DNA from 3 places in the Stenotrophomonas sp. YJH_SMC_36 genome. Region 3 is predicted to be linked to each of the others. Evidence: predicted binding sites of a transcription regulator. Region 3 holds the regulator's gene; each other region holds the start of a gene.

Region 1 (10,570 bases), on a different contig from region 3:
GTGATGTCTTCCGACGAACCGTTGCCGCGCTCCAGGGTGAAGCGGCGACGCGGGAACAGCGGGGTCAGGTTCTCGAACAGCACCTTGTTCTTCGACGCTTCCAGCGGCTCACCGTTGATGGTGTCCACGATCGACAGCGCGAAGTAGCGCTCGCCGTCCTTCGGGAAGCGGATGCGGCCGGACAGGTGGTCGCCGGTACGCAGGTTGAAACGGCGGATCTGGCTGGGCGAAATGTAGGTGTCGTCCGGGCCGGCCAGGTAGCTGGCTTCGGCCGCGCGCAGGAAGCCGAAGCCGTCCGGCAGGATCTCCAGCACGCCATCGGCGGCAACGCCGTCGCCGTGGCGGGTCAGCACCTTCAGCAGGGCGAAGATCACATCCTGCTTGCGGGCACGCGCCACGCCTTCGGAGATCTGCAGCTGTTCGGCGATTTCCAGCAGCTTCTGTGCCGGCATGCGCTTGAGATCGCTCAGCGAATAGACCGGGAAGCCTTCCGGCACCGTCGGCTGCACGCGCGGCACGAAAGCCTGCTGCTCGCCGCCCTCGTTGGGCATGCCGTCATCGCGGAAGCGGTTGTTGCGGTCGCGGTCGCGGCGGTTGCGGAAACGGTCACGGCGGTTGCCCTGACCCTGGCCCTGCTGGCCATTCTGGTTGTGCTGATGCTGGCCGCCACCCTGAGGGTTCTGCTGCCGCGGCTGGCCGGATTCGCGACCCTCACCGCCTTCACCGCCGCCACTGCTGGCAGGGGCCTCGGCGGCGGGCGCGCTCGGCGCGGGAGCGGCTGCGGCCGGCGCCGGTGCTTCGGGCGCGGCGGCCAGCGGCAGGGTCGGCTGCGCGGGGGGCGCGCTGGTTTCGGCGGCGGCCGGTGCGGCAGCCTTGGTCACGCGGGCCTTGCGCACGCGCTTTTCGGCGGGCGCTTCTGCGCTGCCGGTTTCGGGAGTGTTATCGGACAAGAGCGTTATTCCTCGCTTGAAGGTGCGAGCGCCCGGCTGGGGCGGCGAACGTTGGGGATGGGTCTGGAAGAAACTGCGTCCAGAAGGTGCGGCACGCGAACGCGGCCGGATGTGCCGACACTATCATCGGCCCGCGGCGCCGTGCAAGGGTCGCCGGGAACAGCATTCATGCAGGCGCGGTCCGCGCCTGCCGGCAGCCGCACCGGGCGGCTGCCGGAGTCGTTACAGGGTCAGGCCAGGGCCTTGTCCAGCAGGCCGGCCAGCTGGGCCTTGCCCACCGCGCCGATCTGCTCGCCGACCTTCTCGCCGTCCTTGAACACGACCAGGTACGGGATCGAACGCACGTGGTACTTGGCGGCCAGCGCACGATTGTTGTCGACGTTGACCTTGGCGATCTTGGCGCGGCCCTGGTAGGCATCGGCCAGCTCGTCCAGCGCGGGGGCGATCATCTTGCACGGGCCACACCACTCGGCCCAGAAATCGACCAGCACCGGTTCCTTGGAATTCAGCACGGCGCTATCAAAGTCGGCATCGCCGACATGTACAACCTTGTCGCTCATCTTGGTTTCTCGTCTTGGATTGCACCCGGCCAGGCCGGAGGTGGGTGAACTGGGCCTTGCCCGGTGGCGCGACCCTCGTCGTTGCCTCGCGGCGTCCTGCCGCGGTGCGTTCGGCGGGATGCCTGGACGCTCACGGCCGGCAGTGTACCCCTATCGCGGGGCATGGACAGTGGCCGGCTGGAACCCAGCGTATCGTGATCGCTTCGAAGCGCGGTATGTGTCGGATTTCACTGTCTTCCTGAAGTGGGGGCCGGCAGCCGCGGACTCCAGCGACCCCGGCAGGGCTGTTCAAGCGCGGTGTGGCTGGGTGAAGAGGCGTCCCGTACGGGCCGGTCTCGCGGTTGTGTGAGACGGCTCATTCCGGTTTGGCCGCCGGAGTGCGTTAAACTGGGGCATTGAGCGGCGCGCGGACCCGGTGGTCCCCGGTCCGCCGACCCGCCGCAGGGGCCGCAGTTTGCGACGGTGCCCCCAGACGATGCAGTGCCGCCCGCCCGCTGGCCGGTGGCCATACCAAGACGGACTCATGAGCGACAAACCGCTGACCGATTTGACCTTTTCCTCCTTTGAGCTGCATCCGGCCCTGCAGGCCGGCCTTGAAGGAGCCGGATTCACCCGCTGCACCCCGATCCAGGCGCTGACACTGCCGGTCGCGCTGGCCGGTGGTGATGTCGCCGGCCAGGCCCAGACCGGCACCGGCAAGACGCTGGCGTTCCTGGTTGCAGTGGTCAACCGCCTGCTGAGCCGCCCGGCGCTGGCCGACCGCAAGGCGGAAGACCCGCGCGCGCTGATCCTGGCGCCCACCCGCGAGCTGGCCATCCAGATCCACAAGGACGCCGTGAAGTTCGGTTCCGACCTGGGCCTGCGTTTCGCCCTCGTCTACGGTGGCGTGGATTACGACAAGCAGCGCGAGATCCTGCAGCAGGGCGTCGATGTGATCATCGCCACCCCCGGCCGCCTGATCGATTACGTCAAGCAGCACAAGGTGGTTTCGCTGCACGCCTGCGAGATCTGCGTGCTGGACGAAGCCGACCGCATGTTCGACCTGGGCTTCATCAAGGACATCCGCTTCCTGCTGCGCCGCATGCCCGAGCGCACCACCCGGCAGACCCTGCTGTTCAGCGCCACCCTCAGCCATCGCGTGCTGGAGCTGGCCTACGAGCACATGAACGAGCCGCAGAAGCTGGTGGTCGAAGCTGAAACAGTGACCGCCGCGCGCGTGCGCCAGAAGATCTACTTCCCGGCCGACGACGAGAAGATCCCGTTGCTGCTGGGCCTGCTCTCGCGCAGCGAGGGCGCCCGCACCATGGTCTTCGTCAACACCAAGGTCTTCGTCGAGCGCGTGGCGCGTTCGCTGGAAAAGGCCGGGTACCGGGTCGGCGTCCTGTCCGGCGACGTGCCGCAGAAGAAGCGCGAGAGCCTGCTCAACCGCTTCCAGAAGGGCCAGCTGGAAATCCTGGTCGCCACCGACGTGGCTGCCCGCGGCCTGCATATCGACGGCATCAAGTACGTCTACAACTACGACCTGCCGTTCGACGCCGAAGACTATGTGCACCGCATCGGCCGTACCGCACGCCTGGGCGAAGAGGGTGACGCGATCAGCTTCGCCTGCGAGCGTTATGCGATGAGCCTGCCGGACATCGAGGCCTACATCGAACAGAAGATTCCGTCCGAGCCGGTCACCAAGGAACTGATGACCGCACTGCCGCGTCCGGAACGCCCGGCCACGGTCGCTGGCGAGGACGGTGACGAGAACGAGAGCGTCGGCCAGATCTTCCGCGAGGCGCGCGAAGCCCGCGCCGCCGAGGAAGAGCGTCGTGGCGGTGGCCGCAGCGGTGGTCGCTCCGGCGCCGGCCGTGGCGAGCGCCGCGAGGGCGAGCGCAGCGGCGAACGCCGCTCGCGTGGTCCGCGCAGGCCGCGGGTGGAAGGCGAGCAGGGCGCGACCGCGCCGGTGGAAGGTGCCGGGTCCGGCACCCCGGCCCAGGCCCCGCGCCCGCCGCGTCCGCCGCGTGCCGAAGGTGCTCCGGAGCTCGCGGCGGACGGCGAGCGCAAGCCGCGCAAGCGCCGTCGTCGTCGCCATGGCCGTCCGGTCGAGGGTGGCGAGGCGATGGTCGCCAACGGCAGCGCCGGCAACGGTGCCTCGCCGGTGACGCCGGTTCACGTGGTGGCCAAGCCGGTGCGCAGCACCGACGCCGCCGACTCGTTCCTGACCCGCATCGGCCGCAAGATCCGCCGGATGCTGTCGGGCGGCTGATCGGCGCGCCCGGTCAGCGGTAGCGCCGGGCCATGCCCGGCGCGCACAGCGGCAGATCAACGATTCCACCCGGGCGCGTCCCGGCGCTATCGATACTTCGCGCCGGTCCTGCATAATCGGGGCATGAGTGTCCTGCGCTTCGACAATGTCAGCAAACAGTACGCCGGTGGCCACGAAGCACTGATCGACGTCAGCTTCGAGGTCGCGCCGGGCGAAATGCTGTTCGTCACCGGCCATTCCGGGGCGGGCAAGAGCACCCTGCTCAAGTTGATCCACCTCGACGAGCGGCCCAGCCGCGGCGCGGTGGTCTTCGACGAGCGCAACCTGCTGAAGGTGCGCGGCGGCGACGTGCCGCGCCATCGGCGCGCGGTCGGTGCGGTGTACCAGGACCATCGCCTGCTGATGGACCGGACCATCGCCGAGAACGTGGCACTGCCGCTGATCCTGCGCGGTACGCGCCGTGGCGACATCGGCAAGCGCGTGCGTTCCGTGCTGGAACGGATGGGCCTGGGCCATCGCGAGAAGGCGCTGCCGTCGCAGCTGTCGGCCGGCGAACAGCAGCGCGTGGGCATCGCCCGCGCCATCGTGGGTGAACCCAAGCTACTGGTTGCCGATGAGCCGACCGGCAACCTGGACCCGACCCTGGCGGCGGAGATCATGGCCCTGTTTGCCGAGCTGCCCGCGCGCGGCACCAGTGTGCTGGTGGTCAGCCACGACCTTCCCCTGCTGCGTCGCATGCGCAAGCGCGTGCTGATTCTCGACCACGGCCGGCTGGTGGACGACATCTCGCCGCAGGATCTGGCGGAGTAACGCATGGCGAAGAACGAAAACAGCGAAGCCGCCGCACCCTCGCGTCTCGGCGTGTGGTTCCAGCACCACGTGCACAGCGTGGTGTTCAGCCTGGGCCGCGCCTGCCGCAAGCCGTGGGCGACCCTGCTGACGGTGATGGTCATGGCGCTGGCGCTGGCACTGCCACTGGGCCTGTCGATCGCGCTGGACAACCTCAAGCATTTCGCCGGCAGCGTGCAGCAGTCGCGCGACATCAATGTCTTCCTCAAGGGCACGGTGGATGGCCCGGGTGCGTTGCGCCTGGCCGGCCAGCTGCGCGACCGCGATGACGTCGGCGAGGTGACCGTGCGCACGCCCGAGCAAGGGCTGCAGGAGCTGCGCGATGCCGGCCTTGGCGAGGCGATCGACGCGCTGAATGACAATCCGCTGCCTTCGCTGCTGGTCATCACCCCGGGGCAGGGCAAGGACGATGCGCGTCTGGCGCGTGCGCTGGAAAGCCTGCCCGAGGCCGATCTGGTGCAGCACGATGCGCTGTGGCGGCAGCGGCTGGATGCGTGGCTGGCGTTCGGCGCACGGCTGGTACAGGTGCTTTCGGTGCTGCTCGGCGTCGGCGCTGCGTTGGTGGTCGGCAACACCGTGCGCCTCGACATCCAGGCACGGCGCGAGGAAATCGGCGTGCTGCAGCTGCTCGGCGCCAGCGATGGCTTCATCCGCCGGCCCTTCCTGTATCTGGGCGCCTGGTATGGGCTGGGCGCCGGCGCGGTGGCGCTGGCCCTGATCGGTGTTGCCGGCGCCGCCCTGCGCGCGCCGCTGGCTGACCTGTCACGCAGCTACGGCAGCCCGTTCGTGCTGCACGGCCTGGACCTGCTGCATGGCAGCCTGGTCCTGCTGGGCACGCTGCTGCTGGGATGGCTGGGCGCGTGGCTGGTCACCGGCCACTTCCTCCGCCAGACCCGCCCGACCGACACCTGAGACCGGCATGCAACCGCAAGCGCTGAAGCACCTTGAAGGGCCCGCTACGCGGGTGATGGTGGTCGACGGTTCCAAACTGGTGCGCAAGCTGATCGCCGACGTGCTGCAGCGTGATCTGCCGGGCGTGGAGGTGATCGGCTGCGACAGCATCGAGGATGCCCAGCAGGCTCTGGCCCAGGGGCCGGTAGACCTGGTCACCACCTCGCTGACCCTGCGTGACGGCGACGGCCTGGCGCTGGCGCGGACGGTCCGCGAAGCTGCCGGCCAGGCGTACGTGCCGGTGATCGTGGTCTCCGGCGATGCGCAGCAGCATCTGGAGCAGCGGCGCTTCACCGAGTACGTCACCGACTATTTCGACAAGGCGCTGGGCCATGAGGCGCTGGCGACCTTCATCCGTGGCTATGTGCAGCCGCAGACCATTCCCGGGGCGACCATCCTCTACATCGAGGACAGCCGGGTGGTGGCGGAGGCGACCAAGCGCATGCTCGAACGCCAACAGCTCAACGTGCTGCACGTGGTCAGTGCCGAAGAGGCCTTCACCCTGCTCACGGCCGAATCGCTGGGCCGCAGCCGCCACCGCATCGACCTGGTGTTGACCGACGTCACCCTGAAGGGCGAATTGAGCGGACGCGACGTGGTGCAGCGCGTGCGCGTGGATTTCGGCTACGGCAAACGCCGACTGCCGGTGCTGGTGATGACCGGCGACGGCAATCCACACAACCAGACCGGGTTGCTGCAGGCCGGTGCCAATGATCTGGTGCTGAAGCCGATCGAGGAGCGCCTGCTGGTGACCAAGGTGCTGTTCCAGCTGCGCCTGGCCCGCTTGAACGATGGACCCCTGTTGCGATGACCGATGACGTAGTGGACACCCCGACGATCCAGCTGGAACCGAGCTGGAAGCAGCAGGTCGGCGATTACCTGTTGCAGCCGCAGATGCGCGAACTCTCCACCTTCCTGCGCCAGCGCAAGGCGGCCGGCGCGGCGGTGTTCCCGCCGGGGCCGCAGATCTTCGCGGCGTTCGACGCCACGCCGTTCGAACAGGTGAAAGTGGTGATCCTGGGCCAGGACCCGTACCACGGGCGCGGCCAGGCGCACGGACTGAGCTTCTCGGTGCCCGCCGGCGTTCCGGTGCCGCCATCGCTGCTGAACATCTACAAGGAGATCGAGGGCGACCTCGGCATCCCCCGTCCCGATCACGGCTGCCTGGTGCCGTGGGCGCAGCGCGGCGTGCTGCTGCTCAATGCCGTGCTGACGGTGGAGGAGGGCAGGGCCGGCGCCCACCAGGGCCGCGGCTGGGAAGGCTTCACCGACCACGTGGTGGATGTGCTCAACCGCGAACGCGAAGGCCTGGTGTTCATGCTCTGGGGGGCCTACGCGCAGCAGAAGGGCAAGGTCATCGATACCCGGCGCCATCGTGTGCTGAAAGCCCCGCATCCCTCGCCGCTGTCGGCCCATCGTGGCTTCCTCGGCTGCCGGCATTTCTCGATGGCCAACGACTACCTGCAGCGTCGCGGGCAGGCGCCGATCGACTGGTCGCTGCCGCCGCGCGCGGCGCTTTGACCTCCGCCGGCAGCCGGGCCTGAACACCGGGCAACGTTTCCTGGCCTGAATGGGCCTCCGGAACGGCCCGTTCAGCTCCGCTTGACCGGAATCGGTCGGTTCCCGGCAGGTAATTGGTTGAATTCCAAGGGATTGTGAATCCCGAAAAGCGCGCTCGCCACTGTCATCAAATCGCGCTACGGTAGGGCTCTGTTTGGGACCAGTGTTGCATCAATAGGATGCTGGAACTTTTTCCTCCTTTAGCAGTCCAAATCCCGGACTGCTAAGATGGGTGCCTATGAGCCAGAACACCTCTACTGCCCTTGTGGCAAACAATCTCCCGATTCCCAGTGCGCTCGGTTCGCTGGACGCCTACATCGGTGCCGTGCACCAGATCCCGGTGCTGTCGGTCGATGACGAACAGGACCTGGCCCGTCGCTTCCGCGACGGCAACGATCTGGACGCTGCCCGTGAGCTGGTGCATTCGCACCTGCGCTTCGTGGTGCACGTGGCCCGCGGCTACAACGGCTATGGCCTCGCCCTGGGCGACCTGATCCAGGAAGGCAACATCGGCCTGATGAAGGCGGTCAAGCGCTTCGACCCGGACATGGGCGTGCGCCTGGTTTCCTTCGCCGTGCACTGGATCCGTGCCGAGATGCACGAGTTCATCCTGAAGAACTGGCGCATCGTCAAGGTCGCCACCACCAAGGCGCAGCGCAAGCTGTTCTTCAACCTGCGCAAGTCGAAGACGCGCCTGGGCTGGATGAACGCCGCGGAAGTCAGCGCGGTGGCCAAGGATCTGAACGTGTCCGAGCGCGAGGTCATGGAAATGGAGTCGCGCCTGTCCGGTCGCGATATCGGTTTCGATGCGCCCAGCGACGAGGATGACGATCATGCGCCGCCGTCGCCGGCCGCATACCTGGTGGCCAACGATGAAGATCCGTCGATGGCCTACGAGCGTGCCGACAGCGAGGACAACCAGCTGCAGCTGCTGCGCGAAGGCATGGCCGAACTGGATGCGCGTTCGCGTGACATCATCCGCCGCCGTTGGCTGGATGCGGACAGCAAGGTGACGCTGCAGGAACTGGCAGACGAGTACGGCGTGTCTGCCGAACGCATCCGCCAGGTCGAGGCGAATGCCCTGAAGAAGATGAAGGCGCTGTTCACCGCGTAAGGCATGGATCTTAGGTTCGGTTCCTATTTCCGGAACCCGTTCTGATGAAAAGCCCCGGCGTTGGTCGGGGCTTTTTTTGTTCGGCCGGCATGGCAGTTGGTAATGCAGGCCGCTGATCGGCTGCTTCAGTAGTACCAGCCCATGGCTGGCAGTCATGCGCTTCCGGTGGCCGTTCAAGCCCTCGCGAGGTTTATAGCCAAGGGCCTGGTCCAATTCAGAATGGTCCCTTTGGCCTCAGTCCTGGAGTTGGACTCCGATGACTGCCTACCTGTGCTATGAATGCCAAGCTTTGCTTCAAGGCTCTTTCATGGATTGGAATGATGCGCAGGTTCGGGGGAACTGCAGGCGGTGTGTCGACCCGCTTCGGGGCATTTGAAGATCGAACTCGCAAGCTTGGTGTCATAGGCGCCTGGCTGTGCTGCTTGCTGCTGATGGGCCTTGGCCTGTCACCATCCGCAATCGCCCAGACAACGATCACATACATTCACACTGATGCCCTCGGCTCGGTTGTGGCCGAAAGCGATGCCAACGGCAACGTCATCAAACGATATGACTACGAGCCCTACGGGGCCGTGGTAGGCGGTCAGGTCACGGATGGACCTGGGTACGCCGGACATGTGAGCGACCTGGCCACAGGGCTGAGCTACATGCAACAGCGCTACATGGATCCACAACTGGGTGTGTTTTTGTCAGTGGACCCAGTCACCGCTCACCAAAAGCCAGTTGAGCAGTTCAATAGGTATCGGTACGCGAACGGGAATCCCTACAGGTTCGTCGATGGGGATGGAAGGCAGGCCGCAGAGCGATTCGTTGAGCAGCATCGGAGGGATATTGCTGCCGGAAATGGCGCCGTATACGAGCCGATGAGACCGGCCGCAATCGCTGTTACAGCGGCAATGGCTGCCCCAGTGCTGATCGAAGCTGGCATGGTTGCGATGGCCAATCCAAGTGTCGTATCAGCAGCTACCAGTATCGCTGCTGATATCGCAGGAGTTACAGGTGCCGGTGGAGCAGGTGTGGCGGCATCCAAAGCTCTGAGTGTTGAAGGTCGGGCACTTCTGAATTCCCGACCTGTGGGAAGTGCACTCAAAGCCGACGCTGGGCACAATTCGGCGACCTTTATGCGAGAGACGGCTGCAGAAGCGGGTGTTCATACTCCGTTGACAGGAGGTGACGGCGTGGTCCGCACTCTGACGCAGCTGCCAGGTGAACTCAATGGAAAGGCCGGTCGATTTGAATACATAGTCGACAAGGCTGGCGACTTGACCCATCAAAGATTTGTGGAAGGTGGCAGCATGAACGGAATACCAAACAAGAAGTGAGTGTCCATGAGAACGTATGACTGTATTCAACCCTATGGACCCTGGAGTCAGACCGAGGTGGCATGGGCACTGGGGCGCCATCTGATTGACTTTGAGGTTGTGAAGCACTGCGCGTCGGAGCAGAAGGAACTGGAAGAGAAGTTCAATCTGAACGCCTTGATTGAAAGGCTTGAAGGGGTTCTTCCCGATGAGCGTAATAGCGTAGCTGCGCAGTTGGCGGCATTCGATAAGAACTCAAACGAGGATGAGATTCTCAGAAGATGGCTTGTTGCATTTCTCGCGGACGCCTACGCCAAGCGCGATGAGATTGCTGATCCGCTCGGAGAGGTTGAGAGGATCTACGCTGATTTTGATTACCCGGAGTCTCTGGAGAGCTTTGTCAGGTACATGCCAGCTTCTGATGGGTATGATCCGTCTGCTCACTCACATGAGCAGAACGTTGCGCGGCTCTTCGAGAACTGGAAACGTTATCTTGACTCGGCGAAATAGCGGATTCACTCAGCGTAATTTCCTTCGCTTGACGTGCGTCGCCTCTTCCCGAAGCGCACCGTCCCGGCTTCCATGCCGAGGACGGTGAAGACTCCCAGAATCCGTGATCTGGTTCCATGCAGGAGGCTGCGTGGTGGATCTATCAGGCCTTACCCCTCACGCGCGATCGCGCGCCAGCCGATGTCGTTGCGGTGGAATTCGTTGGCCCAGCTGACCTTGGCCACACCGGCGTAGGCATTGGCCTGCGCATCACGCACGCTGTCACCCAGCGCCGCCACGCACAGCACGCGGCCGCCGGCACTGACCACCCTGCCCTGCGCGTCCAGTGCAGTACCCGCATGGAAGACCTTGGCGCTGGCCGGCACCTCATCCAGGCCGGAAATCACATCGCCGGTGACTGGCGATTCCGGGTAGGGTTTCGCGGCCAGCACCACACCCAGCGATGGGCGCGCATCCCACTGTGCCTGCACCTGGTCCAGGCGGCCATCAATGGCGGCTTCCACCAGCTCGACCAGATCCGACTG
Region 2 (10,570 bases), on a different contig from region 3:
GCCCCGGCAAGCGGAGTGTTGAACGCGTTCACGCCGGTGACCCGCGCGGTTGGCAGGGCGGCTGCGGCGCCACCGCCACCACCGGGCAGTGTCACCTGGACCACGCGCTTCTGCGGCGGGTAGCAGACACCGGCATCGGCGCAGCCCTGGTAGCGCACTTCCAGGCTGAGGGTGCCGGCCGCATCCGTCGGGGCGCCCGGCAGCGAAACCTGCAGGCGTTCGCGGTAGGTCTCGACCTCGCCGAAGAAATCGTCGTGGTGCTTGGTGCCGCTGGGCATCTGCAGCGCACCGGCATTGAAGGCCGGGTCGGCCTTGACGCTGGTGCGGTGGCGATAGAGGTAGTACCCCGGCGCGATCTTGAACTGCAGCTGGATCTGGTTCCGCTCCGGCGCACTGGCGGTCAGCGCGAACGCCTGGTCCACCGGCAGCAGATCTTTCTCGTCCAGGGCGAATGCAGGCAGGGCCAGCGAGAGCAGGGCGCACAGCGCGGCGGCACGGGCAAACAGATTCATCAAGCGGTGTCCTCCCGGGTCTGCGCCCGGATCCAATCCAGATAGGCCGGCAGTCCGGCCCGGGCTTCGACCGCGATGCACTCGGGGAGTTCATACGGATGCAGTTCGACGATCCGTACCATCGCTGCCTCCACGCGGCTGGCCGTAGTCTTCACCAGCAGCTGCAGCTCGGCATCGGTAGTGACCTCGCCCTGCCAGCGGTAGGTCGACTGCGCCCCTTCCAGGCGCGTCACGCAGGCGGCCAGGTGCTCGCCGACCAGCGCATGCGCGATGCGCTCGGCACTGGCCCGGTCCGGGCAGGTGGTCAACAGCAGCAGGACGGGATCGACGGTCGGCATGACCGTCGAGTATAGGGCCGCCGCCGGATCAAGGTCCGGCGGCGGCGATGGACCGCTGCGTTGCGCGGTCAGTTGGCCAGCTGGCAGGTCGCCGGCTTGGCCGAGGTGAACAACGCCGGCGTCGCCCACTCGGGGTGGTCGATGAACGGGTTGCGGTTGCCCTGGAAGCTGTAGATCACGTCGTTGCGCGCGCGCTCGGCGTCGTCCGGCGGATCGGACAGATGCCAGTCGATCAGGGTCGAGAGCAGGCCCATGTAGGCCGGCGAACTGCTGGTCCTGACGATCCGGCTGCGGTCGTCGGTCAGCTCCAGGTCCGGCTCGGACTGGCCGGTGGCTGCATCCTTGCCGCCCTCGTAGCGGATCGCCATGTACATCACCGCGCGCGCCATGTCGCCCTTGCGATGGCCCCACACCTCGAAGGTGCCGGTGTTGCCGTCCGGCGTGCGCACCCAGTTGGAATTGCCCGGGTAGCCGCCGCTGCCGCCGCCATGGCCGTTGTTGGCCTCGGTGGCGCGCTCGCCACAGTTGGCATCGCACTTGCCGAACGGCTTGTTGCCGCGGTCGGCATTCCACTGCGCATCGGTCAGGTACAGCATGTGGGTGTCGGTGTAGGGCGCGTAGGGCAGGCCCTTGTCGCCGGTGGTGCTGGCAAAGCCCAGCGAGTTCGGCCAGGTGTGCTCGCGGTTGTAGGTCAGGCCGCTGCCCGTGCCAGCGCGATCGCTGACCTTGGCGTAGCTGCGGTTGCGATAGGCATCGAGGATGCGGTTGGGATTGTTCGGATCCTCGTCGGCGATCTCCAGGATGGTCCAGGTGCTGGTGCCCGACCCGCTGTACGGATAGGCGGTGTGGCCCTTGATGGTCGCGTGCAGCGAGCAGCGCAGCTGGCTCGGGCTGGAGGTGTTGACCCTGGAGTAGTAGCCCGCCGGTACGCCGGGATTGCCCGGATCGGGGTTGCCCGTGGCGCTGGCCACGGTGAAGGCGATGCGGCTGTCGGCAGCCGGATGCGCGCCCTGCAGGTCGGTGATGCGCGCGGCGCGGATGTCGAAGCGGCAGGCCTCACCGGCCACCAGCGCGGTGTTGGTGGACAGCTTCACGCTCCTGCCGCTGGCCGGGTGGGTCAGCGGTACGCTGCCGGAGGCGCCGCAGCTCAGCGCGAAGGCGCCGCTGGCCAGGTTCACCGTCTCGCTGAACACCACTTCCAGATCGGCCGCGGCCGGGAACGTGCTGCTGCCCTGGGCGGGGGTGGTGGTGGACACCGATGGCGGCGTATTGGGACCGGGCGTACCCCCACCGCTGAAGGTCTGGCCGTTGTTGCAGCTGCCGAAGGTGTGCGTCGCCGATTCGGCCCAGGTGAAGTGGGCGTACTGGCTGCCGCTGCCCGTCAGCTGCAGTGAGGTGCCAGGGGCCGTGCTGTTGGTCTCGGCCACCGGAATGTTCTGGCTGGTCATGCCTGCGGCAGGACCGCCGGAGGCAGTGATCGTGCCCTCATAGCTGAGGAACTGGACCACCTTGCCGCTGGCGTCGACCAGCGCGATGCCGTCGTTGGGACCGTTCTGGATGCCGTTGGTCGGATAGCTGACCACGGCCAGGGTGGCGCTGCCGCACCCGGCCGCGCTGCCGGCAGGGACGGCCGTGTTGGCGTACACCGAAGCGGCCGACGGCGTGCTGCCGTTATAGAGATACAGCCGATAGCCGGACAGATCCTCGCCGGCGGTGGCCACGACCTCGATCGCCTCGCCGACGTCACCGGCTGCGGTGCTGTCGTCGTAATGCAGTTCGTTGATGAAGACCTCGGCCTGGGCCGGCGCGGTGGCCAGGGCCAGCACGCAGGCGGTGGCGAGCGGGGACAGCAATCGCATCGACGACTCCTTGTGATTGGGAATGCGCGGCCGAGCCTAAGGCCGATCCAGTGACACTTTGTCGTAAATGAACGTCAGATATCTGACAGTGCGACGTTGGTCACCTAATTCGGGGCCGCCCCACCGCACTGCCGCAGCGTCCGGCGCGGAAACTTTTTTCGCTATGCCCCTTGAAAGCCTCCCGGGGGGCTCCATCTCTGCCGTGCTCCCGACCTTGTCGGGTTTCTTCACGTGCGGTTCTGGCACTCGCCTGGTGCGAGTGCTAACATCGCCGGACTTTTTTAGACCAATCAATCACTTAAGAGGTCTCCTATGAGCATCAAGCCGCTGCACGACCGCGTTGTGGTCAAGCCGATCGAAGCCGACGAAATCTCCGCCGGTGGCATCGTCATCCCCGACTCGGCCAAGGAAAAGTCCACCAAGGGTGAAGTCGTGGCCGTCGGCCCCGGCAAGCCGCTGGACAACGGCAGCGTGCGCGCGCCGTCGCTGAAGGTCGGTGACAAGGTCATCTACGGCCAGTACGCCGGCAGCTCGTACAAGAGCGAAGGCGTCGAGTACAAGGTCCTGCGCGAAGACGACGTGCTCGCCGTCATCGGCTGAGCCCCGCCGCGACCTGTTTCAACCTGATCCCCACATCCCAGCCGCCGGGCACGGCCCGGCGCGACCAATGAGGTAATTGCAATGGCTGCCAAGGATATCCGTTTCGGTGAAGACGCCCGTTCGCGCATGGTGCGCGGCGTCAACGTTCTCGCCAATGCCGTCAAGGCCACCCTCGGCCCGAAGGGCCGCAATGTCGTGCTCGAGAAGAGCTTCGGCGCCCCGACCATCACCAAGGACGGCGTCTCCGTCGCCAAGGAAATCGAACTGGCTGACAAGTTCGAGAACATGGGCGCGCAGATGGTGAAGGAAGTTGCTTCGCGCACCAACGACGACGCCGGCGACGGCACCACCACCGCCACCGTGCTGGCCCAGGCCCTGATCCGCGAAGGCGCCAAGGCCGTTGCTGCCGGCATGAACCCGATGGACCTCAAGCGCGGTATCGACAAGGCCGTCGTGGCTGCCGTCACCGAGCTGAAGAACATCTCCAAGCCGACCGCTGACGACAAGGCGATCGCCCAGGTCGGCACCATCTCGGCCAACTCGGACGAGTCGATCGGCCAGATCATCGCTGACGCGATGAAGGAAGTCGGCAAGGAAGGCGTGATCACCGTTGAAGAAGGCTCGGGCCTGGACAACGAGCTGGACGTGGTCAAGGGCATGCAGTTCGACCGCGGCTACCTGTCCCCGTACTTCATCAACAACCAGCAGTCGCAGACCGCTGACCTGGATGACCCGTTCATCCTGCTGCACGACAAGAAGATCTCCAACGTCCGTGACCTGCTGCCGGTGCTGGAAGGCGTCGCCAAGGCCGGCAAGCCGCTGCTGATCGTGGCCGAGGAAGTCGAAGGCGAAGCGCTGGCGACCCTGGTGGTCAACACGATCCGTGGCATCGTCAAGGTCGTGGCCGTGAAGGCCCCGGGCTTCGGCGATCGTCGCAAGGCGATGCTGGAAGACATGGCCGTGCTGACCGGCGGCACCGTGATCTCCGAAGAAGTGGGCCTGTCGCTGGAGAAGGCCACCATCAAGGACCTGGGCCGCGCCAAGAAGGTGCAGGTCTCCAAGGAGAACACCACCATCATCGACGGCGTGGGCGACAAGGCTGCGGTCGAATCGCGCGTTGCGCAGATCAAGACCCAGATCCAGGACACCTCCTCGGATTACGACCGCGAGAAGCTGCAGGAACGCGTGGCCAAGCTGGCTGGCGGCGTTGCCGTGATCAAGGTGGGTGCGTCCACCGAAATCGAAATGAAGGAAAAGAAGGATCGCGTCGACGACGCCCTGCACGCTACCCGTGCAGCCGTTGAAGAAGGCGTGGTTCCGGGCGGCGGCGTTGCACTGGTCCGTGCGGTCACCGCGTTGGCCGGCCTGAAGGGCGCCAACGAAGACCAGAACCACGGCATCCAGATCGCCCTGCGCGCGATGGAAGCCCCGCTGCGCGAGATCGTCGCCAACGCCGGCGAAGAGCCGTCCGTCATCGTCAACAAGGTCAAGGAAGGCAGCGGCAGCTTCGGCTACAACGCCGCCACCGGTGAGTTCGGCGACATGCTGCAGTTCGGCATCCTGGACCCGACCAAGGTGACCCGTTCGGCGCTGCAGAACGCGGCCTCGATCGCTGGCCTGATGATCACCACCGAAGCCATGGTTGCCGAAGCTCCGAAGAAGGACGAGCCGGCCCTGGGCGGCGCCGGTGGCATGGGCGGCATGGGTGGCATGGGCGGCATGGACTTCTAAGGTCCGCTGTTCCCGATGAAGTGAAAAACCCCGCCGCAAGGCGGGGTTTTTTTTGTGGGCGTTCCGCCCCCTCTGCTGGACGTGGACCGTGGTCCACCTGTCAGCGCACGAATGCCTTCGTGGCGCCGTATTCCCAATCCCACGGCACCCCCGTCTCGCCCAGCACGAAGCGCACCAGTGCCGGAAAGGCCGCTTCGGCGCGCACATCGTTGCCCAGGATCACCACGCAGCGTTGGCCTTGTTCGACGCACACCAGCGTGTTGCCCACCGCATCGTCATGTCCGCCCTTGTAGAAGCCTGCGCCCTGTGGACCGGTGAATGTCACCACGCCCAGTCCCGCAGCCAGGTTTCTGCGCCGCTGCGCCACCGGCAGTTCCGGCTGCAGCGTCGGGAACTGGCTGGCGGTGGTGATCGGCAGCTGCGGCCGCACCAGCTCCCGGCGCATCGATGCCGACAGCCCCTGGCCACTGACATAGCCGGCCGCGAAATTGCCCATGTCGGCGATGGTCGTGTCCATCGAACCGGCGGCACGCACGCGGCTGCGTTCATCGTGCGGTTCCGTCGTGCCTTCGGCGGTCCAGCCGTCGGCCAGATTCGTGGCGAAATCCTCGCGCCACATCATGCTGGTGCGGGGCATGCCGAAGCGGTCGAATACGCGCTGCTGCATGAGCGTACCCACGTCCTGGCCCAGCCCGCGCTCCAGCACGAACTGCAGCAGGATCAGGCCTTCGCCGGAATAGCCATAGCGGCTGCCCGGATCGAAGTGGAATTTCAGTTTTCCGTCCGGCTCCAGGAATGCAAAGTTGGCAAAGCCGCTGGCATGGTTGAGCAGCAGGCGCGGGGTCAGCCGGCGCCAACGTTCGTCGCCGGCCAGCACGGTGTAATCGGCGTACTTCTTCGGCTCGGCCGGATAGTCCGGTAGCGGTCTGTCCAGCGCGCTGGCGATGCTGGCATCCAGATCGATCACCTTGTCCTGTGCAAGCTGCGCGATCAGGTGGCCGAAGGCCATCTTGGTCAGCGATGCCGCATACATCACCGTGTCGGTCTGCAGCGGTTCGCCGGCAGCGTTGCGCTCGCCATAGGCGGCGACGTGCACGACCTTGCCACCGTCGACGACGGCCACTGCCATCCCGCGGGCGTGAGCCACCTGCATCAGGCGCTTGGCTTCGGCATCGATCCGGGCCGGGGAGGGCACGGGAGGGGGAGCGGCCATTACGGCGGCGGGGAACAGCGTCAGCAACAGCAGGACGGCACGGCGCATGCGTGGAACTCCTGGCGGGACGTGGCGCGATGCTACCGCAGCTTCGGCTGCTTGCAGCCCCCTGCGCGAGGAGTGCGCCCGGCCGGGCCCGGCGGCAGGCCCCGTAGGTGTTGCGTTCCATCCCGTCATGAATATGATTAGGCGCCTAAACATATTGGAAATCACTGTGCTTGAGGCAAAACATGGCGCCCTTCTGGACGAGGCCCGGCGACGTGGCCACGCCAATGTCGCCCTGCTGCATCTGTGCTTCCAGCTGCTGTCGCTGTCCTCGGCGATCGATCGCGACTGCGCCAGCCGGCTGGCACCGCACGGGCTCAGTGAAGGCCGCTTCATCGTGCTGTTCCTGCTGCACGGTGCCGGCGGCACACTGTCGCCGCATGCGCTGGCCGAACGTGCAGGCGTGACCCGCGCCACCATCAGCGGCCTGCTCGATGGCCTGCAGCGCGAAGGGTTGCTGCAGCGGCGCAGCGATGCGGACGATGGCCGTCGCCTCCAGATCGTGCTGACCGTGCAGGGCAAGCGCTTGGCCGAAGACCTCTTCAATCAGCACACGCAGTGGATCGCGGGCCTGTTCAACGGCCTGGACACTGCCGAGCAGGTGCAGCTCTCACAGCTGCTGGCCAAGGTGTGGCAGCACACCGGCGGCGGACGGAAGGACCCGCAGTGAGCGCAGCGATCAGCCCGGCGCGAAAGCATCAACTGGATACCGGGACAGCCGCCAGCACGCATCTGGCGGAATGTCTGGCCGTCGATTTCGCGGTGTTGCTGCAGACCGTTGCGGTGCTGCCGGAGACTGCCATTCAATGCATGCGCGATGCCGCCAGCAAAGGCATTACCCAGCGCATGGTTCTGGCGGCAACGCTGTTGCGTGAGGCCAGGCAGGGTGATCCTGCACAATGGCAGTCGCATGCATCCGACACCGTGCGCGGCTGGGCCTGCTACCTGATCGGTGGCGATGCCACCGCCTCCCTGCCGGTGAAGCTGGAGAAGATGCGCCCGTTGGCCGATGATCCGCATTTCGGCGTGCGCGAATGGGCGTGGCTGGCGCTGCGCACCGACATCGTTGCCGGGCCACTGCTGGCGCTTGAATGCCTGCAGCCGTGGACGCAGGAACCGTCCGCCCATCTGCGCCGGTTTGCCTGTGAAGCACTGCGTCCCCGTGGCGTCTGGGCGGCGCACATCGCTCTTTTCAAGCAGCATCCCGAACACGCGCATTCGCTGCTGGAGGCACTGGCTGATGATCCCGAACGCTATGTGCAGGATTCCGTCGGCAACTGGCTCAACGATGCCGGGAAGACCCAGCCGCAGTGGCTGCGTGACCTGTGCACACGCTGGCAACGCGAGCGCGACAGCCCTGCCAACGCCTACATCCGCAGGCGCGCACTGCGTTCACTGTGATCCGGCGGGTGCCGGCCCATGACCGGGCCATCGGGCCCGGTCACATTGCGCGGACGCGGCTAGTGGGGCTGCAGGCGTTCGGCCGCATGCGTGGCCAGCCCCAGGGATGCCAGCATCAACCCTTCCATCACCCGGTCGCTCACGTGATGTTCGGGCGCGGCATTCTGGCGGCAGCGTTCGGCGGCCAGCAGCACCTCCTGCACGATGCGCAGGCCGGCCAGTGCGCCATCGGCATCGGCCAGCATCATGCGCCGGCCGTTCGCTGGATGGCGTTCGGGCCAGGGTTGGCCATCGGCGGCCGCACCGCTGCCGATGCGTTGCAGATTGGCGACCAGACTGTTGGGATCGATCGGCGCCTGATCGGCATTGGCCGGATCGGGGTGGGCACCCGGGAAGGGAACGTGTGGTGTGTTCATGGCGTGTGCTCCGTACAGGACAGACGACACCGCCACCGGAAGAGGTGGCGGACGGTACGTGGCGGCAAAGACCGGGTCACTGATCCGGCGGGCGCAAGCGCCCCCCCGCACCGCCCGCCATGGAACGCGGACGGATTGCCAGCCGGCGCCGCCCAAGGCGACGCCGGCTGACAAACGCGAACTTCAGTGACACACGGGCTTTGCCGACCCGGCCACCCTTTTCCGGTGGCAAACCATCTTGAGCACATGTCCGCGTGGGATGCCAAGGCAGTACGCGACACGTCATGGAGACGGAGGAAGTATCGCATATGCCGTTGCCCGTATAACCGCGCATTGAGCGCCTGCAGGCCCCTCCCGGCCGGAGGGTGAGAAGCCTGGAAGGAAGATCTCAACGCGGTGGCACCATCGGTCCAGTCGCGACACCATCGATCCGCACATCGGCACATGCGCCGGTCATCCGGACGCGGTAAACAGTGCATTGCCCACGTCCACCCGCAGGGAAGTCGATCATGCAGAGCACGCTCCAGGTCACGCTGTTCGGCCCTCCCGGCGACACCCCGGCGTTGCAGTTGCCGGATGTGGACGGGCCCTCGGTGGCGATACCGGAATCGACCCTGCGGCGGCTGGTCTCCGATCTCTACACGGCGCGGTCCCTGCTGAACCCCGAGCAGTTGGAGGAGGCGAGGCGGGAGCTGGATCAGGTGCTGGAGCGCTGGGCCGATATCCACGAGGGCCTGCTGCTGGACGTGGAAGTGCATGGCAGTCGCTAGATCGCCGTGCTGCTGAACCGCTTCCCCAGTTGCGGATGAAACATTTTGTGCTGCGCAGAAGCTGTGCTATCAATACACCCCATGAACGCAGCCGCTACCCGCTTTTACTGGTATTACTTTCCGAAGCCACTGGCGGAGGAAGGACTGCGCTCACCCTGAAGAAAGCTTCAGACGCATTCCCGAAAGCCGCCAGCGAACCTGGCGGCTTTTTTCATGCCGCCTCGCTGGGGACCCCCTACGTACCGGAGACCTCCCCCATGCCCCCCCATACCGACGACCTGCGCATCCGCACCATCGAACCGCTCACACCGCCTGCCCAGCTGCTGGCGATGCTGCCGTGTGACGATGAAGCCTCCGACACCGTCAGTGCTTCGCGCGCGGCCCTGCACCAGATCCTGCATGGCCGCGACGATCGCCTGGCGGTCGTGGTCGGCCCGTGTTCGATCCACGATCCGAATGCGGCCATCGAGTACGCACAACGCCTGAAGCCGCTGCGCGACGCGCTGGCCGGCGAGCTCGAGATCGTCATGCGCGTGTACTTCGAGAAGCCGCGCACCACGGTGGGCTGGAAGGGCCTGATCAATGACCCGGACTTGGACGGCAGCTTCCGGATCGACAAGGGCCTGCGCATTGCCCGCGGCCTGCTGCGCGACATCAACAAGCTGGGCCTGCCGGCCGGCGTTGAATTCCTTGACGTGATCTCGCCGCAGTACATCGCCGACCTGGTGGCATGGGGCGCGATCGGCGCACGCACCACCGAAAGCCAGGTGCACCGCGAACTGGCCTCCGGCCTGTCGTGCCCGGTGGGCTTCAAGAACGGCACCGATGGCAACGTCAAGATCGCGGCCGATGCGGTCGGCGCGGCCTCCAACCCGCATCACTTCCTGTCGGTGACCAAGCAGGGCGGCACCGCCATCGTTTCGACCACCGGCAACCCGGATTGCCATGTGATCCTGCGCGGCGGCAAGCAGCCGAACTACGACGCGGCCAGCGTGGCCGACGCCTGCCAGGCACTGGCCAAGGCCCGGCTGCCGACGCGGCTGATGATCGATGCCAGCCATGCCAACAGCCTGAAAAACCCGGAAAACCAGCCGAAGGTGATCGAAGACATCGCCGTTCAGCTGGAGGACGGCGAACAGCGCATCGTGGGCGTGATGATCGAGAGCCATCTGGTGGGAGGCCGGCAGGAACTGGTGGAAGGCCAGCCGCTGGTCTACGGGCAGAGCATCACCGATGGCTGCATCGACTGGGACACCACCGTGACGGTGCTGGAGCGACTGGCTGCGGCCGTGCGCGCCCGTCGCGAAGTGACGGTGTCAGAAGCCGCCTGAGCGCGGCATGTGTGTGGATGGCGGCCTGCGCCTGCGGGGGTGCGGCCGCGATCAGGGCCGGTCGGAGTTGGAGACCGGCCCGTCCGCACCGGCGATGCGCCTGGCGCTGCGCATGAACGACAGCGCCAGGTCCATCGCCGGGGTGGTGCGAACCCCGACGACCATTCACGATGCGGTTGACGCGGTAGATCCACGCCATGCGTGGATAGGGGCAGGCCACGGCACGATTTCGGAAGAATTGCATGGAACCTGCTTGCGGCTTGGGCCGAAGATCGGGGCCTCGCCTGGCTGGACCCCGCCGATGTACGTTTTCCCCGACGACAGCCCGCTGGGGCCAGAATGCCGATCAGTTTC
Region 3 (10,570 bases):
GCGGCTCACATAGGTCAGCAGGGCGATGCCGACCAGCGCAGCACCGGCAAACCATGAGGCCGCATGCTGGCCGTACGGCACGATCACGGCGGCGGCAATCAGCGGCCCCAGCGCGGTACCGAAGTTGCCGCCGACCTGGAACACCGACTGTGCGAAGCCATGGCGCCCGCCAGACGCCAGCCGTGCGATGCGCGACGCTTCCGGGTGGAAGATCGCCGATCCGATGCCGACCAGCGCGGCGGCCATCAGGACCATCGCATAGTTCGGCGCGAAGCCGAGCAGCAGCATCCCGCACAGCGTCGAGGCCATGCCGATCGGCAACGAGTACGGCGCTGGATGGCGGTCGGTCTGCATCCCCACCAGCGGTTGGAAGATCGACGCGGTGAGCTGGTAGGTCAGCGTGATCAGTCCGATCTGGGTGAAGCTGAGATTGAAGCCGCCCTTGATGACCGGATAGATCGCCAGGATCAACGACTGCATCATGTCGTTGACGACATGCGAGGTGGAGATGGCGGCCAGTACGCCGGGCGCCACCGGGCGGGAGGTCGTTGCAGGGGAAGCCAGAGTCGACATGGACGCAGTCAGATTTGAGGGCGGTTCCGCATGCTACGGTTGCCTTCCCCTCCCTTCTGCCGCGTTCGGGTCATGGCCTATCGCAAAAAGGACATTGGCGGTGACGTCGATCCCGCTGCGCCGTGGCGCGATGTGCCGCTGCATCGCCCGGTCACCTACCGGGTTACCCAGTACCCGGCCGGCACCCATATCGCAGGCCACAAGCACCAGCGCCACCAGCTGGTCTATGCCATCTCCGGGCTGATGGTGGTGCGCTCGGAAGTCGGTCGCTGGGTCGTGCCCTCCACCCGTGCGATCTGGATGCCGGCCGGCATGGTGCATGCGGTGGACTGCATTGCCGCCGTGCACATGCGCAGCCTGTACATCGACCCGTCATTCGCCCCGCAACTGCCGGCCGAACCGTTCGCGGTACAGGTGGCACCGCTGCTGCGCGAACTGCTGCAGGCAGCCACCCTGATCAAGGGCGAGCACATCGAAGACAGCCGCGATGGCCGCCTGGTGCGCCTTCTGCTGGACGAGCTGCATCGCATGGACGTATTGCCGCTGCACCTGCCCGCGCCTGCCGATCCGCGCCTGCAGCGGATCTGCCAGCACCTGCAGAAGCACCCCGGCGATGACGCCACGCTGCAGGACTGGGCGCAGTCACTGGAAGTGGATGTGAAAACCATCCAGCGCCACTTCGCCAACGAACTGGGCATGACCTTCGGCCAGTGGCGGCAGCAGGCGCGGCTGCTGGCGGCAATGGAACGGCTGGCGACCGGCGAGAAGGTCATCGATGTCGCACTGGCGATGGGCTACGACAGCCCCAGCGCGTTCACCAGCATGTTCAAGCGCCAGCTGGGGCAGACCCCGGCGGCGTTCTTCCGCTGACCCCATGCACAGAAACGCCGGGCATGGCCCGGCGCTACCGTTCAACGCTTGCGTTGAAAATTCAGGACGTCATCCGGTCCCAGAAGCCCTTCACGCCGTCCATGAAGGTGGCGGACTTCGGCGAGTGCTTGCGCGCTTCCTCACCGACGAAGGTGGCCTCGAACTGCTCCAGCAGCCTGCGCTGGTCGTTGGTCAGGTTGACCGGCGTCTCGACCACCACGCGGCAATACAGATCGCCCTCGCTGCGGCTGCGCACCGAACGCACGCCCTTGCCGCGCAGGCGGAACAGTTTCCCGGTCTGGGTCTCTGCCGGAATGCGGATCTCCGCTTCGCCACCCAGCGTCGCCACGCGCACGGTATCGCCGAGCGCCGCCTGCGAGATGCGGATCGGCACTTCACAATGCAGATCGTCGCCATCGCGCTGGAAGATGGGGTGCTCGCGCACGCGCACTTCCACGTACAGGTCGCCCGGCGGCGTGCCGGCCGGCCCCGCTTCGCCCTCGCCAGCCAGGCGGATGCGATCGCCGGTGTCGACGCCCGCCGGCACCTTCACCGACAGCACCTTGTCTTCCTCGACACGGCCATTGCCGTGGCAGGTCTTGCAGGGCTTGGCGATGATCTGGCCGCGGCCGCCGCAGTTGTGGCAGGCCTGCTGCATGGCGAAGATGCCGCGCTGGATGCGCACCTGGCCGCGGCCGTGGCAGACGTTGCAGGTCTCCACCTTGCCATCTTCCGAGCCGCTGCCATCGCAATCGCCGCATTCGGCCAGGGTCGGGATCTCGATGCGGCGCTCGACGCCACGCACCGCTTCTTCCAGGTCCAGCTCCATCACGTAACCGATGTCGGCACCGCGGCGTGCCTGGCGCGGACCGCCGCCGGCACCACCGAAGATGTTGCCGAAGATGTCGCCGAAGATATCGTTCATGTCCGGACCACCCGGACCGCCCCCGCCCATGCCGTGCTCGAACGCGGCATGGCCGTGGCTGTCATACATCCGGCGCTTGTTGCCGTCGGACAGCACCTCGTAGGCTTCCTTGCACTCCTTGAAGGAGGCTTCGGCGGCCGCATCACCCGGATTTCGGTCCGGATGGAACTTCATCGCGCAGCGGCGGTAAGCCTTCTTCAGCTCTTCTTCGTTGGCGGTGCGGGCCACGCCCAGCACTTCGTAGTAATCGCGCTTGCTCATATCGTGAATCGGCTTCCGGAATGTCGGGATTCGTCAAAGCGGAAGAGCGGAACCAGGTCCGCTCTTGCGTCGGGCGCCCCGACGCGCCGGAGGCGGTCAGGACCCTGATGCGACAACGGGACGCTGCCAGGCAGCGTCCCGCGTCGGTCCGGATCAGGACTTCTTGTCGTCCTTGACTTCGGTGAACTCGGCGTCCACCACGTCGTCGTTGCCCTTGCCCGCATTGCCGGCATCGGCGCCCGGGGCACCGCCCTGCTCTGCCGACGCTGCGGCGAACAGCGACTGGCCGGCTTCCTCCAGCACCTTCGACTTGGCTTCGATCTGTGCCTTGTCGTCGCCCTTCATCGCGGTTTCAAGATCGGCCAGAGCCGCTTCAACCTTGCCGATGACATCGCCGCCGACCTTGCTGCCGTGCTCGGTGATGGCGCTGCGGGTGCCGTGGATCAGGGCATCGGCCTGGTTGCGGGCCTGCACCAGCTCCTGGAACTTCTTGTCTTCTTCGCGGTTGGCTTCCGCGTCGGCGACCATGCGCGCGATCTCTTCCTCGGACAGGCCCGAGCCGGCCTTGATCTCGACCTTCTGTTCCTTGTTCGTCTTCTTGTCCTTGGCCGACACATGCAGGATGCCGTTGGCGTCGATGTCGAAGGACACTTCCACCTGCGGCAGGCCACGCGGCGCCGGCTCGATGCCGGACAGGTCGAACTTGGCCAGCGACTTGTTGAAGCGGGCCTGTTCGCGCTCACCCTGCAGCACGTGCACGGTCACGGCCGACTGGTTGTCCTCGGCGGTGGAGAACACCTGCGAGGCCTTGGTCGGGATGGTGGTGTTCTTCTCGATGATCTTGGTGAACACGCCGCCCATGGTTTCGATGCCCAGCGACAGCGGGGTCACGTCCAGCAGCAGCACGTCCTTGACGTCGCCGCCCAGCACGCCACCCTGGATCGCCGCACCCAGTGCCACGGCTTCGTCCGGGTTGACGTCCTTGCGCGGCTCCTTGCCGAAGAACTCGGTCACCGCCTGCTGCACCTTCGGCATGCGGGTCTGGCCGCCGACCAGGATCACTTCGCTGATGTCGCTCGAACGCAGGCCGGCATCGTTCAGGGCGACGCGGCACGGCTCGATCGACTTCTTGATCAGGTCTTCCACCAGCGCTTCCAGCTTGGCGCGGGTCAGCTTGATGTTCAGGTGCTTCGGACCCGACGCGTCAGCGGTGACGTACGGCAGGTTCACTTCGGTCTGCTGGGCGCTGGACAGCTCGATCTTGGCACGCTCGGCAGCGTCCTTCAGGCGCTGCAGAGCCAGCGGATCCTTGCGCAGGTCGATGCCCTGGTCCTTGTTGAACTCTTCCACCAGGTACTCGATGACGCGGTTGTCGAAGTCTTCGCCGCCCAGGAAGGTGTCGCCGTTGGTGGCCAGCACTTCGAACTGCTTCTCGCCGTCGACGTTGGCGATCTCGATCACCGAGACGTCGAAGGTACCGCCGCCCAGGTCGTACACAACGATCTTGCGATCCTTGTTGTCGCCCTTGTCCAGGCCATAGGCCAGCGCGGCCGCGGTCGGCTCGTTGATGATGCGCTTGACGTCCAGGCCCGCGATGCGGCCAGCATCCTTGGTGGCCTGGCGCTGGCTGTCGTTGAAGTAGGCCGGCACGGTGATGACCGCTTCGGTGACCTTCTCACCGAGGAAGTCCTCGGCGGTCTTCTTCATCTTCTCCAGTACCTTGGCCGAGATTTCCTGCGGCGCCATCTTCTTGGCGTCGCTGGTGGCCACCCACGCATCACCATTGTCATGGGCGAGGATGCTGTACGGGACGTGGGCGATGTCCTTCTGCACCTCGGCGTCGGTGAACTTGCGGCCGATCAGGCGCTTCACCGCGTAGAAGGTGTTCTTCGGGTTGGTCACCGCCTGGCGCTTGGCCGAGGCACCGACCAGGACTTCGCCGTCCTTGGTGTAGGCGACGATCGACGGGGTGGTGCGATCGCCTTCCGAATTCTCGATGACGCGGGCCTTGCCGCCGTCCATGATCGCCACGCACGAGTTGGTGGTGCCGAGGTCGATACCAATGATCTTGCCCATGGGGGAGACTCCTGAGAAATGCTGTGTGGATGTCAGTCCGGCCGCTCGGCCGGTGGATGAATGGGATGTGGGGGAGGCTCGTGGAACATTCAAGCCATCTCCCGAACGCTGTGTTCAGCCGTTCAAGGTTCGCCGGGCATGGCCCGGCGATGACGATCCGGGGGTAGCGCCGGGCCATGCCCGGCGGCCGCTCCCGGATCGACCGCTCAGTCGGCGGCCACCACCACCAGCGCCGGCCGCAGCAGGCGCTCGTTGAGCAGATAGCCCTTCTGGAACACGGTTACCACGCTGCCCGGGGCGGCGTCCGGGGCCGGCACCTGGCTGATCGCCTGGTGGTGCTCCGGGTTGAACGGCTGGCCGGTCGGGTCAATCAGGACCAGGCCGTTGTCGGCGGCGACCTTCAGCAGCTGCTTGTAGGTCAGCTCCAGGCCCTCGCGCAGCGGGTGCGGGTCGTCGCCGGCGGCCTTGAGGCCGGCATCCAGGCTGTCGAACACGGGCAGCAGTTCGCCCAGCAGCTTCTCGTTGGCGAACTTGCGGGCCTGCTCGATGTCGCGGGCCACGCGCTTGCGCTGGTTCTCCAGGTCGGCGCGCTCACGCAGCGCATCGGCCCTGACCTGCTCGACTTCCGCGCGCAGGCGCTCCACTTCGTCATTGACGCCTGCTGCGGCGGCCGCGTCGGCGGCGCTCTGCTGGGATTCGAAATCTGGATGTTCGTGGTTCATGTCTGGGTCCCTGGCGGTCACTCCCCGCCTCCATCCACCCTAGTGTGGGCGGGATGCTGCGTTTCAAGCGTCCGCGGCACCGGATCCGCGTCCGGTCGGTGAAAAGGCCGCCCCCAGCACGTCGGCGGTGGCCTGTACCAGCGGGATCATGCGGTCGTAGGCCATCCGCTTCGGCCCGATCACCCCCAGCACGCCCAGCACCTGCCCATTGGCCGCATACGGGGCGGTCACCAGCGAAACCCCCTGCAGCGGCATCATCCCGGTCTCTTCGCCGATGAAGATGCGCACGCCCGGGGCTTGGATGGTCCGCTCCAGCAGCTGCAGGATCTCGCGCTTGCTGGAAAACAGCTCGAACAGTTCACGCAGGCGCTCCAGGTCGGACAGGTCCTGGACCCCCATCAGGCGGGTCTGGCCCGCCACCAGCATGTCGTCGGCCGCGGGCTGCAGGGCCTGCTCGGCCAGTTCGATGCTGTGCGCCAGCAGCTGCTCCAGCTCGGAACGGGCATCGCGCAGCTCCAGCAGCAGGCGCGCCCGGATCTCCGCCAGCGGCAGCCCGGCGAAATGGGCGTTGAGGTAATTGGCGACCTGCTCCAGCTGGCCCGGGGCGAAGTCCTGGCGGGTTTCGATCACCCGGTTCTGGACCTCGTTGTCGGCGAACACTAGGATCGCCAGCACCCGGCGGCCGTCCAGCGCCACGAAATCGATCTGGCGGAAGGCGAACTGCTCGCGCCGCGGCGCGCTGACCACGCCGACGAAGTGGCTCATCGCCGACAGCAGCTCGGAGGCACTGCCGAGCAGGGCCTGGGTGCTGCCGCCACCGGCCAGTTCCTGGCGCAAGCGGGCCAGCTCGCCCTCGCCCGGCGGCTGCATCTGCAGCAGGCTGTCGACAAACACCCGGTAGCCATGCGCGGTCGGGATCCGCCCGGCGGAGGTATGCGGCGACGCCAGCAGGCCCAGGTCCTCCAGGTCGCCGAGGATGTTGCGGATGGTGGCCGGACTGACTTCCAGCCCGGCCACGCGCGCCAGCGTCTGCGAGCCCACGGGCTCACCATCCTGGATGTGGCGCGCGATCAGCGTGCGCAGCAGATGGCGCGCGCGCGGGGCGAGTTGGTCGGCGGAACCGTGCATGGAATCAACCTGTGAGACACGGAGACTAGATAATGGCGCCGGATCACCTTGGCAAGCCATTGGACCGCCCGCGTGCGCGTGCTAGCGTTGCGCGGCTCAGATACCCCCAGACCCATGCTCAGACACCTATCGATCAAGGATTTCGCCGTCGTCCGCGCTACCGAACTTGAATTCGGGCCTGGCATGACCGTGGTTTCAGGCGAGACCGGCGCCGGCAAGTCGCTGATGGTCGACGCGCTGGGCTTCCTGTCCGGCCTGCGCGCCGACAGTGGCGTGGTCCGCCACGGTGCCGCCCGTGCCGAGCTGTCGGCCGAGTTCGCGCTGGAGCATCTGCAGGCCGCACGCCAGTGGCTGGCCGACAACGAGCTGGACGATGAGGACCAGTGCCAGCTGCGCCGCGTGATCCGCGCCGACGGCGGTTCGCGGGCCTGGATCAACGGCCGCCCGGTCACCCTCGCCCAGCTGGGCGAACTGGCCGCGCTGCTGGTGGAAATCCACGGCCAGCATGAACAGCAGGCCCTGCTGGCGCGTCCTTCCCAGCTGGCCCTGCTCGATGCCTATGCCGGCAACGAGGAAGAGCGCCGTCAGGTCCGCCGCGCCGCAGCCGCCTGGCAGGCACTGGTCGATGAATCCCTGGCGCTGTCGCAGCAGGGCGACGTCAGTGACCGTATCGGTTTCCTCGAGCATCAGCTGCGCGAACTGGACCGTGAGGATCTGGAGCCCGAATCGATCCTCGCGCTGGGCGCCAGCCATCGGCGCCAGGCCCATGCCAGCGCGCTGCTGACCGCCTGCCAGGCCGCCAGCAACCAGCTCAACGGCGACGAGGGCAGCTCGGCGCTGGATCAGCTGCAGCAGGTGCGGCACGAACTGGCCCGGCTGATCGAACACGACCCGCGCCTGGGCGAGGTGGACAGCCTGATCGAAAACGCGTCGATCCAGCTGCACGAAGCCCTGTCCCTGCTCGACCGCGTGCACGACGACCTGGATGCCGACCCCGAGCAGTTCGAGGAGAACGAGCGCCGTCTCGGCCGCCTGCACGACCTTGCGCGCAAGCATCGCGTGCCGATGGACGAACTGGGCGCGCAGCGCGAGCGCATGCATGCCGAAGTGGAGCAGCTGCGCGGCGCCGACGAACGGCTGCAGCGCCTGGCCGGCGAGATCGACAAGGCCGCGGCCGCCTGGCGGGTGCAGGCCGAAGCACTGACCACAAGCCGGCGCAGTGCGGCGGCCGCGCTGTCGACCACCACCACCGGCATCATCGCCGAGCTGGGCATGGGCGGTGGCCAGTTCCTGATCGAGCTGGAACCCCAGGACGGCGGCAAGCCCGACCCGCAGGGCGCCGAACGCGTGGAGTTCCTGGTCGCGGCCAATGCCGGTCAACCACCACGCGCCCTGCGCAAGGTGGCCTCGGGTGGCGAACTGTCGCGCATCTCGCTGGCAATCGAAGTGGCCGCGCTCGACCTGGACGCCGTGCCGACCATGGTGTTCGACGAAGTCGACTCGGGCATCGGTGGCGCGGTGGCCGACATCGTCGGCCAGAAACTGCGCGCCCTTGGCGAGAAGCGCCAGGTGCTGTGCGTGACCCACCTGCCGCAGGTCGCGTCCAAGGGCCATGCCCACTACCGGGTCAGCAAGGCACCGGTGGAAGGCATGACCCAGAGTGCGGTGGAGAAGCTGGACCTCAAGGCACGCGAGGAAGAACTGGCACGCATGCTCGGTGGCGTCGAAGTGAGCAAGGAAGCGCGCGCGGCCGCCCGCAAGCTGCTGCAGGTCTGACGCCGGCGGCGTCGAGCGACGCCCGGTCCGTCCCACCGCAGGTTCACCCCAGCGGCCGCGCCAGATCCACCTTTTCCACCAGGAAATCCAGGAACGCACGCACCCGCAGCGGCAGATAGCCACCCTGCCCCAGAAATACCGCGTGCACCTCTTCCAGATCGCCGGGATTGGCCTCTTCCAGCACCGGCAGCAGCCGCCCGGCCGCTATGTCGTCCCTGACCTGGAACGCGGCCAGCCGGGCCAGCCCGAGCCCTCCCAGCACCAGCTGCCGCAGGGCATCGCCGTTGCTGGCGCGCGCATTGCCGCTGGTGGGCACGCGCAGCACCTGGCCGCCCTGCAGCAGCGGCCACCCCTGCATCGCCCGCGCATGGCCGATGTCCAGCCGGTTGTGCGTCTGCAGGTCGTCGACGTTGCCAGGCAGACCGTGTCGCTGCGCATAGCCGGGTGAGGCCACGATCATCATCCGCGTCGCCCCCAACCGTCGTGCCACCAGGCTGGAACTCTTCAGCGGACCGGCCCGCACGGCCACATCGGTGCGCTGCTCGAGCAGATCGATCACTTCATCGGTCAGGGTCAGGTCCACCCCCACCTGCGGGTGCTGCTGCAGGAACATGGGCAGCAATGGCAGCAGGAAATGCTGGCCGAAGGGCACGTTGGCATTCACCCGCAGCCGCCCGCGCGGTTCGGCATGCGCGCTCGCACAGCGCTCGGCCTCTTCCAGGTCAGCAAGCACGCGCAGCCCGCGCTCGTAGAAGGCGCAGCCCTCCGGGGTCAGCTGCAGCTGGCGGGTGGATCGCTGCAGCAGGCGCGTGCCCAGCCGCTGCTCCAGCCGCGCCACCAGCTTGCTGACCGCCGAGGGCGTCATGTCCAGGCTGCGGGCCGCCGCGGAGAATCCGCCGGTTTCGATCACCCTCACGAACACTTCCAGCTCGCCGGAGCGATTGATGTCGGGTCGCGCCATGGTGATGAATCCAGTTCACAGATGATTATCCAGGCGCAGTCTAGTTCACAGAAAGCGGCAGGGACACCATGGCCCCTCCTTCCGACGGACCCTTCCGATGAACCGCCTGAGCACGTTGACCACCGCTGCCCTGCTCACCCTGTCTGCAGCAGCCAGCGCCACGGCCGCCCCTCCCCGGCACTGGGTGGCCAGCTGGCAAGCCAGTCCACAACCGGTTTGGCAGGCAGACTTCCTGTTTCCGACGCTGATCCCCGCAGAGCTGGCCGACCAGACCTTCCGCCAGACCGTCCGCATCAGCCTGGGCGGCTCGCGCCTGCGTGTCCGCTTGAGCAACGCCTACGGGACACAGCCACTGCGGGTGGGCCGGGCCACCCTGGCGGCACATCCGGGCGAGGTGCCGCAGGCGCTGACCTTCGATGGCCAGCCCGGCGTGCTGATCGCGCCTGGCCAGGACCGGCTCAGCGACGCCCTGCCACTGCCCACGCGCAACCTGCAGTCGCTGCAGGTCAGCATCCATCTGCCACAGCCCACGCCGCTGCGGACGTTCCACTGGGACGGCCGGCAGACCAGTTGGATCGCGCCGGGTGACCAGAGCCTGGCTGCGGACCTGGACGGGGCCCGCAGCACCACGGCCCGCCTGCTGCTGTCCGGCATCGACGTCGAAACCGCAGCCCGCGCGCGCAGCGTGGTGGTGATCGGCGATTCGATCACCGATGGCGCAACGGCCAGCCTCGACCAGGACCAGCGCTGGACCGACCATCTCGCCGCACGGCTGGCACCGCAGGGAATCGCAGTGGTCAACGCCGGCATCTCCGGCGGACGCCTGCTGCGCGACGGCATGGGGGAATCCGCCCTGGCCCGCTTCCCGCGCGATGTCCTCGACCAGCCCGGTGTCGCCAGTGTGATCGTGCTGATCGGCATCAACGACATCAGCTGGCCGGGCACAGCGTTCGCGCGCGGCCAGGACCGGCCCGGGCTCGCCGAACTGCAGGCCGGCTATCGCAGCCTGGCCGGACAGGCCCATCGCCATGGACTGCGCATTGTCGGCGCAACCCTGCCGCCGTTCGCCGGTGCCCTGCCCGGCACCCCGCTGGACGACTACTACCAGCCGCACAAGGACGCACTGCGCCAGCAGCTCAATGCCTGGCTGCGGCAGGACAGCCCATTCGATGCGGTGATCGACCTGGATGCAGTGCTGCGCGACCCCGCCGATCCCTCACGGATGGCCGCCGCCTACGATTCAGGCGACCATCTGCATCCGGGCGATGCCGGCAACCG

The links. Region 3 encodes HrcA, which represses chaperone genes, less so after heat shock. Its sites were predicted from a motif close to TTNGCACTCNNNNNNNNNGAGTGCNAA; they were not measured.
Region 1: rpoH (RNA polymerase sigma factor RpoH) is a predicted target of HrcA. The motif match lies at 7,322-7,348, and genes of this name have one in related genera.
Region 2: AC5P76_RS08300 (co-chaperone GroES) is a predicted target of HrcA. The motif match lies at 2,949-2,975, and genes of this name have one in related genera.

What each region holds. Positions count from the first base shown of each region.
Region 1 covers NZ_JCAFTD010000003.1:328,331-338,900, forward strand. The annotation lists gene rho (transcription termination factor Rho) at 1-950, opposite strand, end outside; gene trxA (thioredoxin) at 1,181-1,510, opposite strand; gene rhlB (ATP-dependent RNA helicase RhlB) at 2,034-3,761, shown strand; gene ftsE (cell division ATP-binding protein FtsE) at 3,885-4,571, shown strand; gene ftsX (permease-like cell division protein FtsX) at 4,575-5,522, shown strand; gene AC5P76_RS08090 (response regulator) at 5,530-6,372, shown strand; gene ung (uracil-DNA glycosylase) at 6,369-7,082, shown strand; gene rpoH (RNA polymerase sigma factor RpoH) at 7,360-8,235, shown strand; gene AC5P76_RS08105 (RHS repeat domain-containing protein) at 8,511-9,557, shown strand; gene AC5P76_RS08110 (DUF2247 family protein) at 9,564-10,046, shown strand; gene purD (phosphoribosylamine--glycine ligase) at 10,196-10,570, opposite strand, start outside.
Region 2 covers NZ_JCAFTD010000003.1:376,922-387,491, forward strand. The annotation lists gene AC5P76_RS08285 (protein-disulfide reductase DsbD family protein) at 1-515, opposite strand, end outside; gene cutA (divalent-cation tolerance protein CutA) at 512-850, opposite strand; gene AC5P76_RS08295 (endonuclease) at 919-2,709, opposite strand; gene AC5P76_RS08300 (co-chaperone GroES) at 3,022-3,309, shown strand; gene groL (chaperonin GroEL) at 3,391-5,040, shown strand; gene AC5P76_RS08310 (serine hydrolase domain-containing protein) at 5,141-6,301, opposite strand; gene AC5P76_RS08315 (MarR family winged helix-turn-helix transcriptional regulator) at 6,468-6,968, shown strand; gene AC5P76_RS08320 (DNA alkylation repair protein) at 6,965-7,699, shown strand; gene AC5P76_RS08325 (hypothetical protein) at 7,759-8,115, opposite strand; gene AC5P76_RS08330 (hypothetical protein) at 8,625-8,885, shown strand; gene AC5P76_RS08335 (3-deoxy-7-phosphoheptulonate synthase) at 9,143-10,216, shown strand; gene AC5P76_RS08340 (hypothetical protein) at 10,329-10,570, shown strand, end outside.
Region 3 covers NZ_JCAFTD010000002.1:281,616-292,185, forward strand. The annotation lists gene AC5P76_RS04450 (MFS transporter) at 1-573, opposite strand, end outside; gene AC5P76_RS04455 (AraC family transcriptional regulator) at 646-1,443, shown strand; gene dnaJ (molecular chaperone DnaJ) at 1,505-2,629, opposite strand; gene dnaK (molecular chaperone DnaK) at 2,783-4,705, opposite strand; gene grpE (nucleotide exchange factor GrpE) at 4,912-5,427, opposite strand; gene hrcA (heat-inducible transcriptional repressor HrcA) at 5,491-6,555, opposite strand; gene recN (DNA repair protein RecN) at 6,670-8,331, shown strand; gene AC5P76_RS04485 (LysR family transcriptional regulator) at 8,375-9,292, opposite strand; gene AC5P76_RS04490 (SGNH/GDSL hydrolase family protein) at 9,390-10,570, shown strand, end outside.